Regions from separate parts of the Micromonospora parva genome, predicted to be linked through region 1. Evidence: riboswitches for the same ligand, from Rfam matches in the RefSeq annotation. Region 1 holds a riboswitch; each other region holds the start of a gene.
What was found. A riboswitch is a leader RNA that binds a small molecule or an ion and turns the genes downstream of it on or off. The one in region 1 is predicted to bind cyclic di-AMP.
Positions count from the first base shown of each region.

Region 1 (3,222 bases):
GTGGTCCGATGCTGCTCTCCGACCGCGACCTGGTCTCCGAGATCAAGGCCGGCACGCTGGGCCTGGAGCCGTTCGAGCCCACCCTGGTCCAACCGTCCAGCATCGACGTCCGACTCGACCGGCTGTTCCGGGTCTTCAACAACCACCTCTACACCCACATCGATCCCGCCATGCAGCAGGACGACCTGACCTCGGCGGTCGAGGTCCCCGACGGTGAGCCCTTCGTGCTGCACCCCGGGGAGTTCGTGCTCGCCTCGACGCTGGAGGTCATCTCGCTGGGTGACCAGCTCGCCGGCCGACTGGAGGGCAAGAGCTCCCTGGGCCGGCTCGGGCTGCTCACCCATTCCACCGCCGGCTTCATCGACCCGGGCTTCTCCGGTCACGTGACGCTGGAACTCTCGAACGTGGCGAACCTGCCGATCACCCTGTGGCCCGGCATGAAGATCGGGCAGCTCTGCATCTTCCGGCTCTCCTCGCCGGCCGAGCACCCGTACGGCTCGGTGGTCTACGGCTCGCGCTACCAGGGCCAGCGGGGGCCGACGCCAAGCCGCGCCTGGCAGCACTGGCGCACCTGGCCCACCCGCTGAACCACGACGACGAGGGCCCGCCGCGACGGATCGCGGCGGGCCCTCTCGTCACCCGGGGTCAGCCCGGGCGGCCGTAGCTGTGGATCGGGCCGTCGTCGACCTTCTTCATCTTGACCGGTTGACCGGCCTGCGAGGCGTGCACCACCCAGCCGCCGCCGACGTACATGCCGACGTGGTGGATGTCGCTGTAGTAGAAGACCAGGTCTCCGGGGCGCAGGTCGCCCCTGCTGACGTTCTTCGTGACGCGGCTCTGCGCGGCGGCGTTGTGTGGCAGCGACACACCGGCCTTCGCCCAGGCGGCCAGCATCAGCCCGGAGCAGTCGTACGAGTTCGGACCCTCGGCACCCCAGACGTAGGGCTTGCCGATCTGGGCGCACGCGAACTTGACAGCGGTGCCCGCGCCGCCGCCGGGGTAGCTGCCCGGGCAGGGCGCCGGGCGCAGTGGGCCACCGCCACCGTTGCCGTACACCTTGAGGCGCAGCTTCTGCAGGCGGTCGATCTCTTCGTTGATCTGCTTCTTCTTCGCCGCCAGCTGAGCTTCGGTGCGGGTCAGCTGGGCCACCATCTCGTCCAGCGGCGCCTTCTGCGCGGCCAGCTGGTCGCGCAGGTCGGCGACCTCGCGTACGTCCTTCTGCTGGTTGTGCGCGAAGCGGTCGAGCATCTCGAGCTGGCCGACCACCTCGCTGGGCGACCGGCTGCCCAGCACCGCGTTGACGGTCAACACGTTCTCACCCTTGTAGGCGCGTACGGCCAGGGCGCTGACCTTGTCCATCGCGGCGTCGACCTGGCGCTCCAGCGGGGTGATCCGGGCGGCCAGCGCGTCGGCCTGCTTGCGCTTCGCGGCGAGGTCGGCGCGGGTGGCGTTGTGCCGTTCGATGATCGGTTCGAGCTTGTTCCAGTCGGCGTCGATCTGGCGCTCGATCTCGGCGACCGACGGGTCGGCGTGGGCCGCCGTGGCACTGCCGGTCAGGACGACGGCGACGCCGGCCAGGGCGGCGAGTGCGGTGGTGAAGCGGGACCAGCGTGGGCGCGGCACGATCGACGTCGGGCCGGCTGATGCCGACCGCTCGGACGACGGCCGCGGGGCATGGAGTGCCACCGGGGTTCCGTACTCCTTCTTCCTGACCGCCTACCGGGTTAGCTGACGGGTTCGGGCGGGAAGTCGGCGCCCTACCGCAGTGGCTGCGGATTCACCCCGAGGGACCTGGGTCCCCGGTTCGCTCGGAAACGACTCGGCGGTGTCGGTCCGTTACCGCCCGGGCTGGGCGGAGCTGCTGTCGGCCCGACGAATGACCAGAGTAGAGACGCTTGTTACCGATCCGCAACCCGCACGGCCGTGACACTCCGTACCGATTGGACGAGGTCACCGACCGTGTGTGAAGAATTCTTTCCCCACGCTTCGATAGATGGAAAGGTATTGACCTGACCTCCCGGACGGCGCGATGGTGACCTGACCTCACTCCGCGAGAATCTAGGGGGTTCGATGCACCATCCAACCCTGTCGACGGGCTGGCGCGCACTGCTCGCCGCCGCCGTGGTCGCCGCCGCCACCACGGTGCCACTCTCCGTCGGCCCGGCCGCCGCCGCGTCCACCACCGACCGTCAGCAGCAGTACGCCGCCGCGGCCACCGAGTACGGGGTGCCGACAGTCGTGCTGCTCGCCGTCTCCTACCTGGAGTCCCGCTGGGACACCAACGCCGGCACACCGAGCACCAGTGGCGGCTACGGCCCGATGCACCTGACCGACGCCCGGCACGTGGCCGCCCTACCCGGGCGCGGTCACCACGACGCCGGTGCCGAGGACCCGCGCGGCGACGACTCGCGTCCCGCCCGGGTGCCCGCGCCCCGACCGGTCGAGGCCCCCGCGCCGTCCACCGCCGCGTTGCAGACCGTGGACGCCGCCGCCACGCTGACCGGCGTCGCCCCCGAGGCACTGCGCACCGACGCGGGCCTCAACATCCGGGGTGGGGCGGCGCTGCTCAGCGCGTACCAACGGGAGCTGGACGCCCCGGTCGGCGCCGACACCGACCCGGCCGCCTGGTACGGCGCGGTGGCCCGCTACTCCGGCGCGGACAGCGCCGACGCCGCCGCGGCCTTCGCCGACGAGGTCTTCACCACCATCGGCGCGGGCCAGTCCCGGGTGACCGACGACGGCCAGCGGATCACCCTGCCGGCCCGCACGGTACGGCCCGAGCGTTCCTGGTTGGACCGGCTGGGTCTGCGCCGGCTGGCCCGCCCGGACGGGGTGGAGTGCCCCCGCACCATCTCGTGCGAGTGGATCCCGGCACCCTACGAGGCATTCGGCGACGGGGACTACGGCAACCACGACCTCTCCGACCGGCCCGCCCGGCAGAAGATCGAATACATCGTCATCCACGACACCGAGGCGAGTTGGGCGACGACCCTGCAACTCGTCCAGGATCCGACCTACGTCAGCTGGCACTACTCGCTGCGCTCGGTGGACGGGCACATCGCCCAGCACGTGAAGACCAAGGACGTCGGTTGGCACGCCGGCAACTGGTACGTCAACGCGAAGTCGATCGGGCTGGAACACGAAGGCTTCGCGGCGCAGGGGACCTGGTACACCGAGGCGATGTACCGGACCTCGGCGAAGCTGGTCCGGCACCTGGCGCTG
Region 1 covers NZ_JBEZFX010000005.1:385,010-388,231, forward strand. The annotation lists gene dcd (dCTP deaminase) at 9-587, shown strand; gene AB0C03_RS15615 (C40 family peptidase) at 646-1,686, opposite strand; cyclic di-AMP (ydaO/yuaA leader) riboswitch at 1,700-1,835, opposite strand; gene AB0C03_RS15620 (N-acetylmuramoyl-L-alanine amidase) at 2,071-3,222, shown strand, end outside.

Region 2 (3,222 bases), on a different contig from region 1:
GACTGAGCGCCCGCCGCCCGGTCGGCGGAAAGTCGGTCTGACCAGGTGAGATGCGTCGAGACGAGGTGCGGGATGAGTCATGCCGGGAACGCCGGTGGTCAGCCGGGTACGCAGCGGACCACCGATCGAGCGCCAGTGCTCAGTGAGCCGAGCCGGGCGTACGCCGAACTGGTCGCCGGCAATCGACGCTTCGTGGGCGGCGCGCCACACCATCCCAACCAGGACGCCGGGCACCGGGCCGCCGTCGCCGACGGGCAGCACCCGTTCGCGGTGATCGTCGGCTGCTCCGACTCCCGGCTGGCCGCCGAGATCATCTTCGACCGCGGGTTGGGTGACCTGTTCGTGGTCCGCACGGCCGGGCACACCGCCGGCCCGGAGGTGCTCGGCAGCGTCGAGTACGCGGTGACAGTGCTCGGCACTCCGCTGGTGGTGGTGCTCGGTCACGACCTGTGCGGTGCGGTGCAGGCCGCCCGGGAGTCCGCCGCGACCGGCACCGCGCCGAGCGGCCACCTGGGCGCGGTGGTCGACGCCGTGCTGCCCAGCCTGCGCCGGGCCGAGGCCGAGGGCGTGGACGACATCGACGGCATCGTCGACATCCACATCGCACAGACCGTCGAGACGTTGCTCGGGCAGTCCCCGGTGCTGGCCGACGAGGTGGCCCGGGGGCGGTGCGCGGTGGTGGGGATGTCCTACCGGCTGGCCGCCGGGGCGGTGCGCCCGGTTGCCGCCGTGCCGGCTGGCTTCGCGACGCTGGACACCCCGGCCGACCCGGCTGCCCCTGCCACCGTGTGACATGACGAGGGCCGCTCCGCGTCACGCGGAACGGCCCTCAACCGGGGTCGTACGGGTCAGAGCAGCGACATGTGGACGTGGTCGGTGTGGTTCGACGGCCCGCTGTACGAACTCCAGCCGGTGGCCGGGAACCAGATCTGCCGGTTCCAGATCACGTAGTAGATGCCGAGCCGGTCGGCGTTACGGATGAGGAACGCGGCGACGTTGTTGCCGTACGTCCGGGTGTCGTTGTTGTGCCACGGGGAGAAGCCGCTCTTCTGCAGCGACCAGTCGCAGGCGCGGCCCTTCGGGTGCTCCCACGGCCCGCCGGGGCGGTAGCAGCCGACGAACCGGTTGAAGCCGGCCCGCTTGACCTCCTTGTACGCGTGCAGCGTGCGGGGGGTGACGCAGCCGGACGTGGTGGGGTCGTTCTCGCTGCACGACTGGGGCTTCCAGTCGCCGTCGGCGGTGCGACCCGGGCCGATCTTCGCGACCGGGGAGGTGGCGTCCACCAGGCCGCCGGTGAAGCCCTTGCCGCCGACGAGGGAGAGCGCCTTGTCGGCCTCGCTCTTCCGCTTCGCCATCAGGGCGGTCTGCTTCTGCTGCTCGCGGACCTCGGTGTCGAGGGCCAGCTTGGCCTGCTCGGCGCGGGCCTTCACCTCGTTGACCTCGGAGAGCTTCTTCTCGTTGACCATGTTCATCTCGTCGAGCACCGCGGCGCGCTGGACGAACGAGTCGGGGGCGTCGCTCTCCAGCAGCATCGCGATCGCGCCGATCCGGCCGGTCCGGTAGGCCTGGGCGGCGATCTGCCCGACCTGCGGGGCCAGTGCGGCCAGGTCGGCGTTGGCCCGGTCGACCTCGGCCGCCAACTCGCTCTGCCGCTTCTTGGATTTGTCCAGCTTGGACTTGGCGGCGGAGTAGTCGCGGTTGGCCTGCTCGATGACGTCGTTGAGCAGCTTGGGCTCGCCGTCCTCCTCGTGCCCGGACGGTGTGGGGTTCGTCGGGGCGGCGTGCGCCGGGAGTGGCCCGGCGAACACGGTCAGTGCGGCGATCACGGCCACCACGGGTGTCAACCAGCGGCGTAGGGGTGCCGTCACAATGTTCCCTTCCGTCGACCGCCGACCGGGTTAGCTGACGGGTTCGGGGCGGAAGCGGCCCCTACCGCTGACGCGGATTCACCCCACGTACCTGGGTCCCCGGCTCGCCGGTTGGCGATTGGGCGGTGGCACCGCAGGCGCCGCTTCGCGCCTTCATCGGTGACCGGCAGCGAGGTTACCCGAGAGTCGACCGGCTGAGCTACGCCTGGATGCCGACCAAAAGCGTCATTTCGCCATAGCGTTGAGTGACCAGTGACGTGGTTCTCAGGGTGGTTGCCCGATCTGGTCACGCTGAGGAGTGTCACCATGCCGTATCCGTGCTCCTGTTCGACTCCGGCCACCGGTCGGCGGCCTCGGGTGGGGGTGCGGCCCGCTGCCGGTCCGGCTCGTTGGAGCCGGCCGTTCGCGGTGAGCTGAGGGCGGCGAGTGCCTCGCTGCGGTCCGGCTGGGGGCGCGCGGCGGGAGCGTCGGCCGGCGGCACGGCGTCGGTACGCCCGGCGGCGGTCACCACCGCGGCCAGCCCGGTGGTCAGCGGCACGGCGGCGATCAGACCGAGGGTGGCGACCGCGCTGCGGACGATCTCCTGGGCGAGGAACTCACTGGTGAGGATCTGCCCGATCGGTCGCGCGTCGGCGGTGAGCAGGAGCAGCAGGGGCAGCGACGCGCCCGCGTACGCCAGCACGATGGTGTTGACAGTGGAGGCGATGTGCGCGCGGCCGACGCGGGTGGCCGCCCGGTACAGCTGCAACCGGGTGAGGCCGGGGTTGGCGTTGGCCAGTTCGGTGACGGTGGCCGCCTGGGTGACCGTCACGTCGTCGAGCACCCCGAGCGATCCGATGATGATCCCGGCGAGCAGCAGTCCGTGCAGGTCGACGTCGCCCTGGAACATCGACAGGGTGGTGGCGTCTTCGCTGCCGAAGCCGGTGAGGTGGGTGGCGGCCGTGGCGATGGTGGCGAGTACGCCGGTCAGCACCAGGCTGCCCAGGGTGCCGAGCACGGCGACCGAGGTCTGTGCGGTGACCCCGTGCGTCAGATAGAGCACCACGAACATGATCAGGGCCGCGCCGACCACCGCCACCAGCAGGGGTGACCTGCCGGCACCGATACCCGGGAGCACGAAGGTGAGCAGGATGGCGAAGCTGGCGGCCAGTCCGGCGAGCGCGGCCAGACCCCGCCACCGACCGAACGCGACGATCGCGGCCGCGAAGACCACCGCCAGCCAGATCATCGGGGTGCCGCGTTGGTGTTCGGCGATGTTCCAGTTGCTGGTGCTGGGATCGGTGGGATCGGTCAGCTCGACCAGGATGACCTCGTCGCCGACCTCGACCCGGGGTGCGCCGGGCCCGTCCGGCAC
Region 2 covers NZ_JBEZFX010000012.1:147,038-150,259, reverse strand. The annotation lists gene AB0C03_RS27120 (carbonic anhydrase) at 73-792, shown strand; gene AB0C03_RS27115 (coiled-coil domain-containing protein) at 849-1,868, opposite strand; cyclic di-AMP (ydaO/yuaA leader) riboswitch at 1,873-2,003, opposite strand; gene AB0C03_RS27110 (YibE/F family protein) at 2,170-3,222, opposite strand, start outside.
Region 2: it holds a riboswitch for cyclic di-AMP, as region 1 does, so the genes downstream of both, AB0C03_RS27115 (coiled-coil domain-containing protein) here and AB0C03_RS15615 (C40 family peptidase) in region 1, are expected to answer to the same signal.

Region 3 (3,222 bases), on a different contig from region 1:
GCGGTGGTCAAGGAAGGGCTGATCGACGACACCGACAACCGGGACACCCTGCTGGACATCCTGTCGGTGGCCTCCACCAACGACCCGGCCGAGCCCACCGACCTGGCCGGCTACGTGTCCCGGATGAAGGACGGCCAGAGCGACATCTGGTACGCCACCGGCGAATCCCGGGCCGCCATCGAGAACTCGCCGCACCTGGAGGCGTTCCGGGCCAAGGGGCACGAGGTGCTGCTCCTCACCGACCAGGTCGACGAGGTGTGGGTCGAGCGGGTCGGCACGTACGACGGCAGGACGCTGCGCTCGATCGCCAAGGGCGAGATCGACCTGGACACCGACGAGGAGAAGCAGCAGGCCGAGGCCGAGCGTGAGCAGCAGCGACAGGAGTTCGCGGCGCTGCTCGACTGGCTGGGGACCACCCTCACCGACAGTGTCCGGGAGGTGCGCCTGTCATCGCGGCTGACCACCTCGCCGGCCTGCGTCGTCGGCGACGCCCACGACCTCACCCCGACCCTGGAGAAGATGTACCGGGCGATGGGGCACGAGATTCCGCCGACCAAGCGGATCCTGGAGATCAACCCCGGGCACCCGCTGGTGTCCGGGCTGCGCAAGGCCCACGAGCAGGGCAGCGACCAGGTGGCCCTGACCGAGACCGCCGAGCTGCTCTACGGCTTGGCGGTGCTGGCCGAGGGTGGCGAGCTGACCGACCCGGCCCGCTTCACCCGGACGCTCGCCGACCGGCTGGCCCGCACCCTGTAACCGTAGGGGGATCGCTCGCCCGCTGCTAACGTCACGCGTTCCGCGCGAGAAGGTGGAGTCCGTCGGTGCTCAGGATGGTGCTGCGTACGTCAGCTGCTGTGGTGGCCGTCTGTACGGTGACCGCTTGCGGTTCCTCACCGGCTCGTACAGCGGATCGGTCAGCGGGCGAAGCGATCCCCTCCGCGGCGCAGGCGACGGGCTCGGCCACAGCCACGAAGCCGCCCGAGCCAGCAGTTCCGGCGACGGGCGGGCCGGGCTATTCCGCCGCGTTGTCCGCACGCCTGGTCGCCACGGACTCGGTGCCGCCAGGATTCACTGTGGAGATCGCGACAGTCATGTCGCCTGATGCCGGGGAGCAACGCTCAGAAGCCTGCTCGGGCAGCATGATCCCGCTGTTGTCAGCGAGGCGGCTGACCGGGACTCCGTCAGCGATGGCCGCGGCCACCCTCAGCTATGACGCGGGCCCGGATGACCTGTGGGTGGGGACCGAAGTCCTCAGGACATACGCCGATGACGGTGCACGACGGGCAACGGCCGACCTGCGAACCTTGATCGGCCGTTGTCCCACCGTCGCGTCGTCCAGCCAGGGCGGCAGCCATCGCTTCGCGGTGGCAGCAGGGCCGCGGTTGGGCGATGACAGTATTCACGTCAGGTGCAGCGCGACGTACGGTGCCGACACGCTGAAGTGCGACAGCGTCCTCGTCCGGATCGGAACCACTCTGGTGGTCATCCAGGAGGAGGGCAACAAACCCGGCGGTGACAGATACCTGCACCAGCTCGCCGAAGCTGCGCTCCGCAGATACCAGGCGACCGCCTGAATCGCCTTGTCAGGCCGGGCCGTGGCCGTGTTCGTCACGCCTGCTGTGCCGGCCTGATCGAAAACGGTCCACGATGGTCACTGCACAGACGTCGATCGCCCGCAACCGCTGCGGGACCCACCCCGCGTGGCCCGGTGAAAGAGTTCACAAGAGGTGGGCGACCGTCACCGACCGTGCCTAACGTCGGTCGGGTTCGCCAACGCGGACACCACGGCCGGCAACGCCAAATCCTGCCCCCGGTCGTCGGAACCCAGTCACCCGGGCAGGAGCGGGGGACCCACACGTTCCTCGGTGCATGTCACCTCGGGGTGAAGCCGCCATCGCGCGGCCGGGCTCCTCGGCCCGAACCCGACAGCTCACCTCGCCGGCGTGGAGGAAGCTCACATGACGTCTGTCTACACCCCCCGTCATCGACGGGTCACCACCCGCCGCCTCGCCGTCGGCACCCTTGCCGTTGGCGCGGTCACCGGCGCCGTCGCCCTCTTCGGGCCGGCCGCCCCTGCGCAGGCCGCCGTCAACTGGGACGCGATCGCCAAGTGCGAGTCCGGCGGCAACTGGAAGATCAACACTGGTAACGGGTACTACGGCGGGCTTCAGTTCTCGCAGAGCACCTGGGCCGGTTACGGCGGCAAGAAGTACGCCGCCCGCGCCGACCTGGCCAGCCGCGGCGAGCAGATCGCCATTGCCAAGAAGGTGCTCGACGGGCAGGGCATCGGCGCGTGGCCGACCTGCGGCAAGAAGGGCGGCTCCGCGACCAAGCCCACCGCGAAGCCGTCGACCAGATCCACCGAGAAGTCGACGACGTCGACCGCGAAGCCCACCAAGCCGCAGGAACGGTCGTCGCGTGGCGAGCAGCCGGCGACCCGCGACCACCAGCGCACCGCGCCGGTGGCGGGCGGCCAGACGTACCTGGTCAAGTCGGGCGACACCCTGTCCGAGATTGCTGCCGAACAGCGGGTGGCCGGCGGCTGGCAGGCCCTGTACGAGGACAACCGGCAGGTGGTCGGAGCAGACCCGGGTCTGATCTTTCCGGGTCAGCGGCTCAGCCTCTGACGGATGACACACGAACGCTCGGCCGGGTCACCGGCCGAGCGTTCGTGTGTGTCGTGCTGTCAGCCGGGGTGCCCGTGCCTCGTGCGGGCCGCCGTCACGCCGCCGAGGCGGACGCCTTCGGCCCTCGATGCGACGCTGCCGGGCCGGCGTTCCAGCCCCAGCGGGAGGCCGGCACCGCGGACTCCCCGGGACGGCCCGCGCCCACGTCGTCACTGTCGTCGCCGTCGGTGGTCCTCTCGACCGAGTCGGGCGTGCTGCGGGACAGTCGCAGCGAGTGCTCGGCGCCGTTGCGGGCCGTGCACGGCCAGGACTGCCCGGCGCACTGAAGGTTGCGGCACCGGCCCTCGTCGTCCGGCTCGTGTGCGCTCAGCACATCGACCGCCAACTGCCACAGCAGCGGGTCGGTCACGTCGTGCGGACGCTCGGCGGTGCGGCTCGGTCGGTTGCTGGTGTCGTCGGACATCATGGCCCCCCTCGTCAGGCTGTACCCCCCAAGGGTCACCCGTCAGCCGCCAGCTAAACCGCCGACCTGCTGTGATGTGTCTCTGCTCGCAACTCGACCGCGGACGCCGCACGCGTATCGGTCAGTCCGGCA
Region 3 covers NZ_JBEZFX010000011.1:9,624-12,845, forward strand. The annotation lists gene htpG (molecular chaperone HtpG) at 1-756, shown strand, start outside; gene AB0C03_RS25355 (hypothetical protein) at 1,074-1,574, shown strand; cyclic di-AMP (ydaO/yuaA leader) riboswitch at 1,786-1,958, shown strand; gene AB0C03_RS25360 (transglycosylase family protein) at 1,959-2,627, shown strand; gene AB0C03_RS25365 (hypothetical protein) at 2,722-3,090, opposite strand; gene dinB (DNA polymerase IV) at 3,212-3,222, opposite strand, start outside.
Region 3: it holds a riboswitch for cyclic di-AMP, as region 1 does, so the genes downstream of both, AB0C03_RS25360 (transglycosylase family protein) here and AB0C03_RS15615 (C40 family peptidase) in region 1, are expected to answer to the same signal.

Region 4 (3,222 bases), on a different contig from region 1:
CTGTGGTGGGTGGCGCGCTGGGCGACGCGGGTGCTGACCAGCCTCGCCGTCGTCGCGGCCCTGGCGCTCGGCGCAGGCCCGGCCACGGCCGCCGCGTCGACGCCCAGCCCGGTGCCACCGTCGAGCGTGGTGTCGGCCTCCGTCGCCGCCGGGCCGCTGGCGGCCTCCGGTCGGCACGTCGGGGCGCACGCTGCGGCGCGCCCGGCAGCGGCGATCCCACCGGACGCCGTCGAGGAGGCCGTTCCCGCCTGGGCCGTCGACTCGCCCGGGGCGCTCCCCGAGGAGCACTGCGTCACCGCGACCGGCGTGCTTCCGGTCCGCGCGGCGGAGTCCGACCGGCTGCCCCTCGTCGACAGTGCGAGCGGTCGGGCCTGCCGGGCCCCACCCCGGCGCTGAGCCACCGGGACGATCGTCCCGCCGCCGCGCCTGTCGCCCCACCCGCTTCCCACCCGCCGACCGGTGGCCCGCCGTGGCCCGCCGGCCGGTGTGGCCCCATCGCACTGCTCTCTCCCCGAGGTGCCGACCATGGAGACCGCCGTCTTCTACCAGTTCGTGACCGAGGTGCCGCGAGCCGCCGCCATCTGGTCGACCCTGGTCCTGCTGACCCTGGGCCTGCTCACCGTGCTGGCCGCCCGCCCCGAACGGGACCGGCCCGCCGACGACCCGCTCCCGGCAGCGCCCACCGCCCGGGAGGTGGCCGCCGCCGAGGCTGCCGACCTGCGCCGCTACGCCGAGGAGGTGGCCGTCGCCGCGGCCGGCGCGGCGACGACAGCCAGGCGGAGACGTGCCGCCTGGCTGAGCGCCCAGGAGCAGATGGAGCGGGCCTGGACCGGGTACGACGCGGCGGACACCGCCGCGCGTCGCTTCGCGGGCGCCGGGGCGCTGCCCACCCCACGGACCCCGCACACCCCCGCCGAGTACGCGGCCCGGGAGCGCTATCTGCACCGGGCGGCGATGGCGGCGTACTGGCGGGGTGACCTGAGCATGGTGCAGCTCGGTGACGTGTTCGGGCACCGGCACGGCTGGGATCCCCGACGCCACCCCGTCGAGCAGGAGGTGTTGATCAGCCGGGTGGTCCGGGATGCGCGGCTGGCCGACTACCAGGCGGCCGCCGACCGTGAGCGGGCCGCCTGGCGTGACGCGGAGCTGGCCGCCGAGTCGGCTCGTACCCTCGCCGAGGAGGCGTACGCGGCGGCGGCCCGGCTGCGCCCACACCCGGTGGCCGCCCGCCGGACGGTGGCGGGGGCGTTGCGCCCGGCCGTCGTGGCACGGTGGCGACCGGCCCGGGCGGGTTGAGCCCGATCTGTGATGTGAGGCCGGTCACGCAATTGTGAAATCGGACGTCCGGCACGAGCCGCGCCATTGTTCCCGCGATTATGGTCGCGTTCTTCGTCGCCTGTCCGGTTGTCGCCCGTAGGCGCGCCCGTAACCGGTTGTCCCATCGAGTCACATCATCGGCAATACGCGCAGAAATTGCCTCGCCGATTGAGGTTTACGCAGGTGAGCCCGGCTTGGCAGGGCGCGGAGCCGCCAGTACTGTCGTCCTGTCCGATGCGGTAACCGATCGCAAGACGCGACGCCGCATCGACCCGCTTAATCGTGATCAACGAACCGGGGACCCATCAGTAAGTCCGGGGTGAATCCGCGAGCCACGGCCCGCGGTAGGGCGATCTTCCCGCCCGAATCCGTCAGCTAACCCGGTAGGCGGTGTCGGAAGGAGTCCCATCCTCGTGCAGCACCTTTCCACCCCTCGGTTGTTCCCTCGCCTCCACGGCGCGGCGATGCACCCGCTCATTCGTCCAGTGACGGTGAGCTGACCCCCCGGGTCATCGCCTTCCCCGCCCGGCCACGCCGGGCGTTCCCCTGAGCGGTTCACCATCCGCGGACCACGGTCCGCGCGCTGGCGCCTGCCCGGATACCGGTCCGGCCCCGGTGTGCCGCTCTCCCCCCGATCCGTGGAGGACCCCGTGAAGCACACCCTGCAGCGTCAGCTCCGCCGCCTCGCCACCGAGCGCCCGTACCAGATCGTTGTCGCCTCCGCCGCGGCTCTCGCCATCGCCACCACCGGCGGTGCCCTGCTCACCACCGCCGACGACGCCCCGGCCGACCAGCGCACCGCGACCACCGTCGCCGAGATGCGCAGCGACGTCGCCGCCTCCCGTGGCGACGTTCGGGACGCGTCCCCCTCGGCCAGCGCCGCGCCGACCACCGCCGCGCCGGCCACCAGCGCCGCGTCCCCCGCCGCGAAGGCCAAGAGCAACCCCGACCTCACCCGTAAGCCGACGCCGCCGAAGCCGCCCGCGACCAAGGTGCTCGACTACGACTACGAGGCGCAGAACACCTACTACAACTGCGGCCCGGCGGCCACCCGCAACGCGCTCAGCGCCGCCGGCATCGACCGCACCCAGGAGGAGCTCGGCGCCGAGCTGGGCACCACCGAGATGGGCACCAACTCGGCCGAGGACACCACCCGGGTGCTCAACGCCGAGGTGAAGGGCTCCCCGTACCGGACCCGGATGTTCCCCAGCGCGCCCAGCCCGGCGCAGATGGACCGCCTCCAGGCCGACGTGGTGAAGGCCATCACCGACGGCCGGGGCGTGGTGGCCAACGTCGTCGGGGACGCCACCGACACCGACGGCGGCTGGCACTCCTACGGCGGCGGGCACTACATCGCCGTCGTGGGCTACAAGGACAACGGTCGCACCGTGCGGATCGCCGACTCGGCGAACCCGGCCGACCCGTCGTACTGGATCACCACCATCGACCTGGCCAACTGGATCACCAGCCGGGGCTACTCCGCCTGACCCGGGCACGCCGAGGACCGCGGGCGTCGTCCCCCACAAGGGGCCGGCGCCCGCGGCGTCTTCGGCGGTGCGGTCAGTAGGTGATGAAGCCGTACAACGCCTTGTGGTTCGACTTCGTCCCGACCACGGTGTGGTCGACGGCGGACGACTGCACACTGCCCCTGACGAACAAGTAGTCGATCTTGCTGGAACCGTTGGTGGCCGCCGACCCGTACCCGGTCATGCCGTAGCCGCTGAGCGTGCCGGGGGCGATGCCGGTGCGGTTCGCGTCGATGCCCACCACGCGGATCGTCGACGCGTTCAGCAGCGTGGTCGCGTCCGCACCGAGGTGGATGCCGCTGTTGGCGATGCCCCGGTCGCCGTCACCGGCGCAGGCGTTCTGCCGGTTCTCCTGCGGCAGGTGCATCGTCGCGGCGAA
Region 4 covers NZ_JBEZFX010000008.1:365,230-368,451, reverse strand. The annotation lists gene AB0C03_RS22105 (hypothetical protein) at 1-396, shown strand, start outside; gene AB0C03_RS22100 (hypothetical protein) at 526-1,296, shown strand; cyclic di-AMP (ydaO/yuaA leader) riboswitch at 1,581-1,722, shown strand; gene AB0C03_RS22095 (C39 family peptidase) at 1,956-2,804, shown strand; gene AB0C03_RS22090 (hypothetical protein) at 2,878-3,222, opposite strand, start outside.
Region 4: it holds a riboswitch for cyclic di-AMP, as region 1 does, so the genes downstream of both, AB0C03_RS22095 (C39 family peptidase) here and AB0C03_RS15615 (C40 family peptidase) in region 1, are expected to answer to the same signal.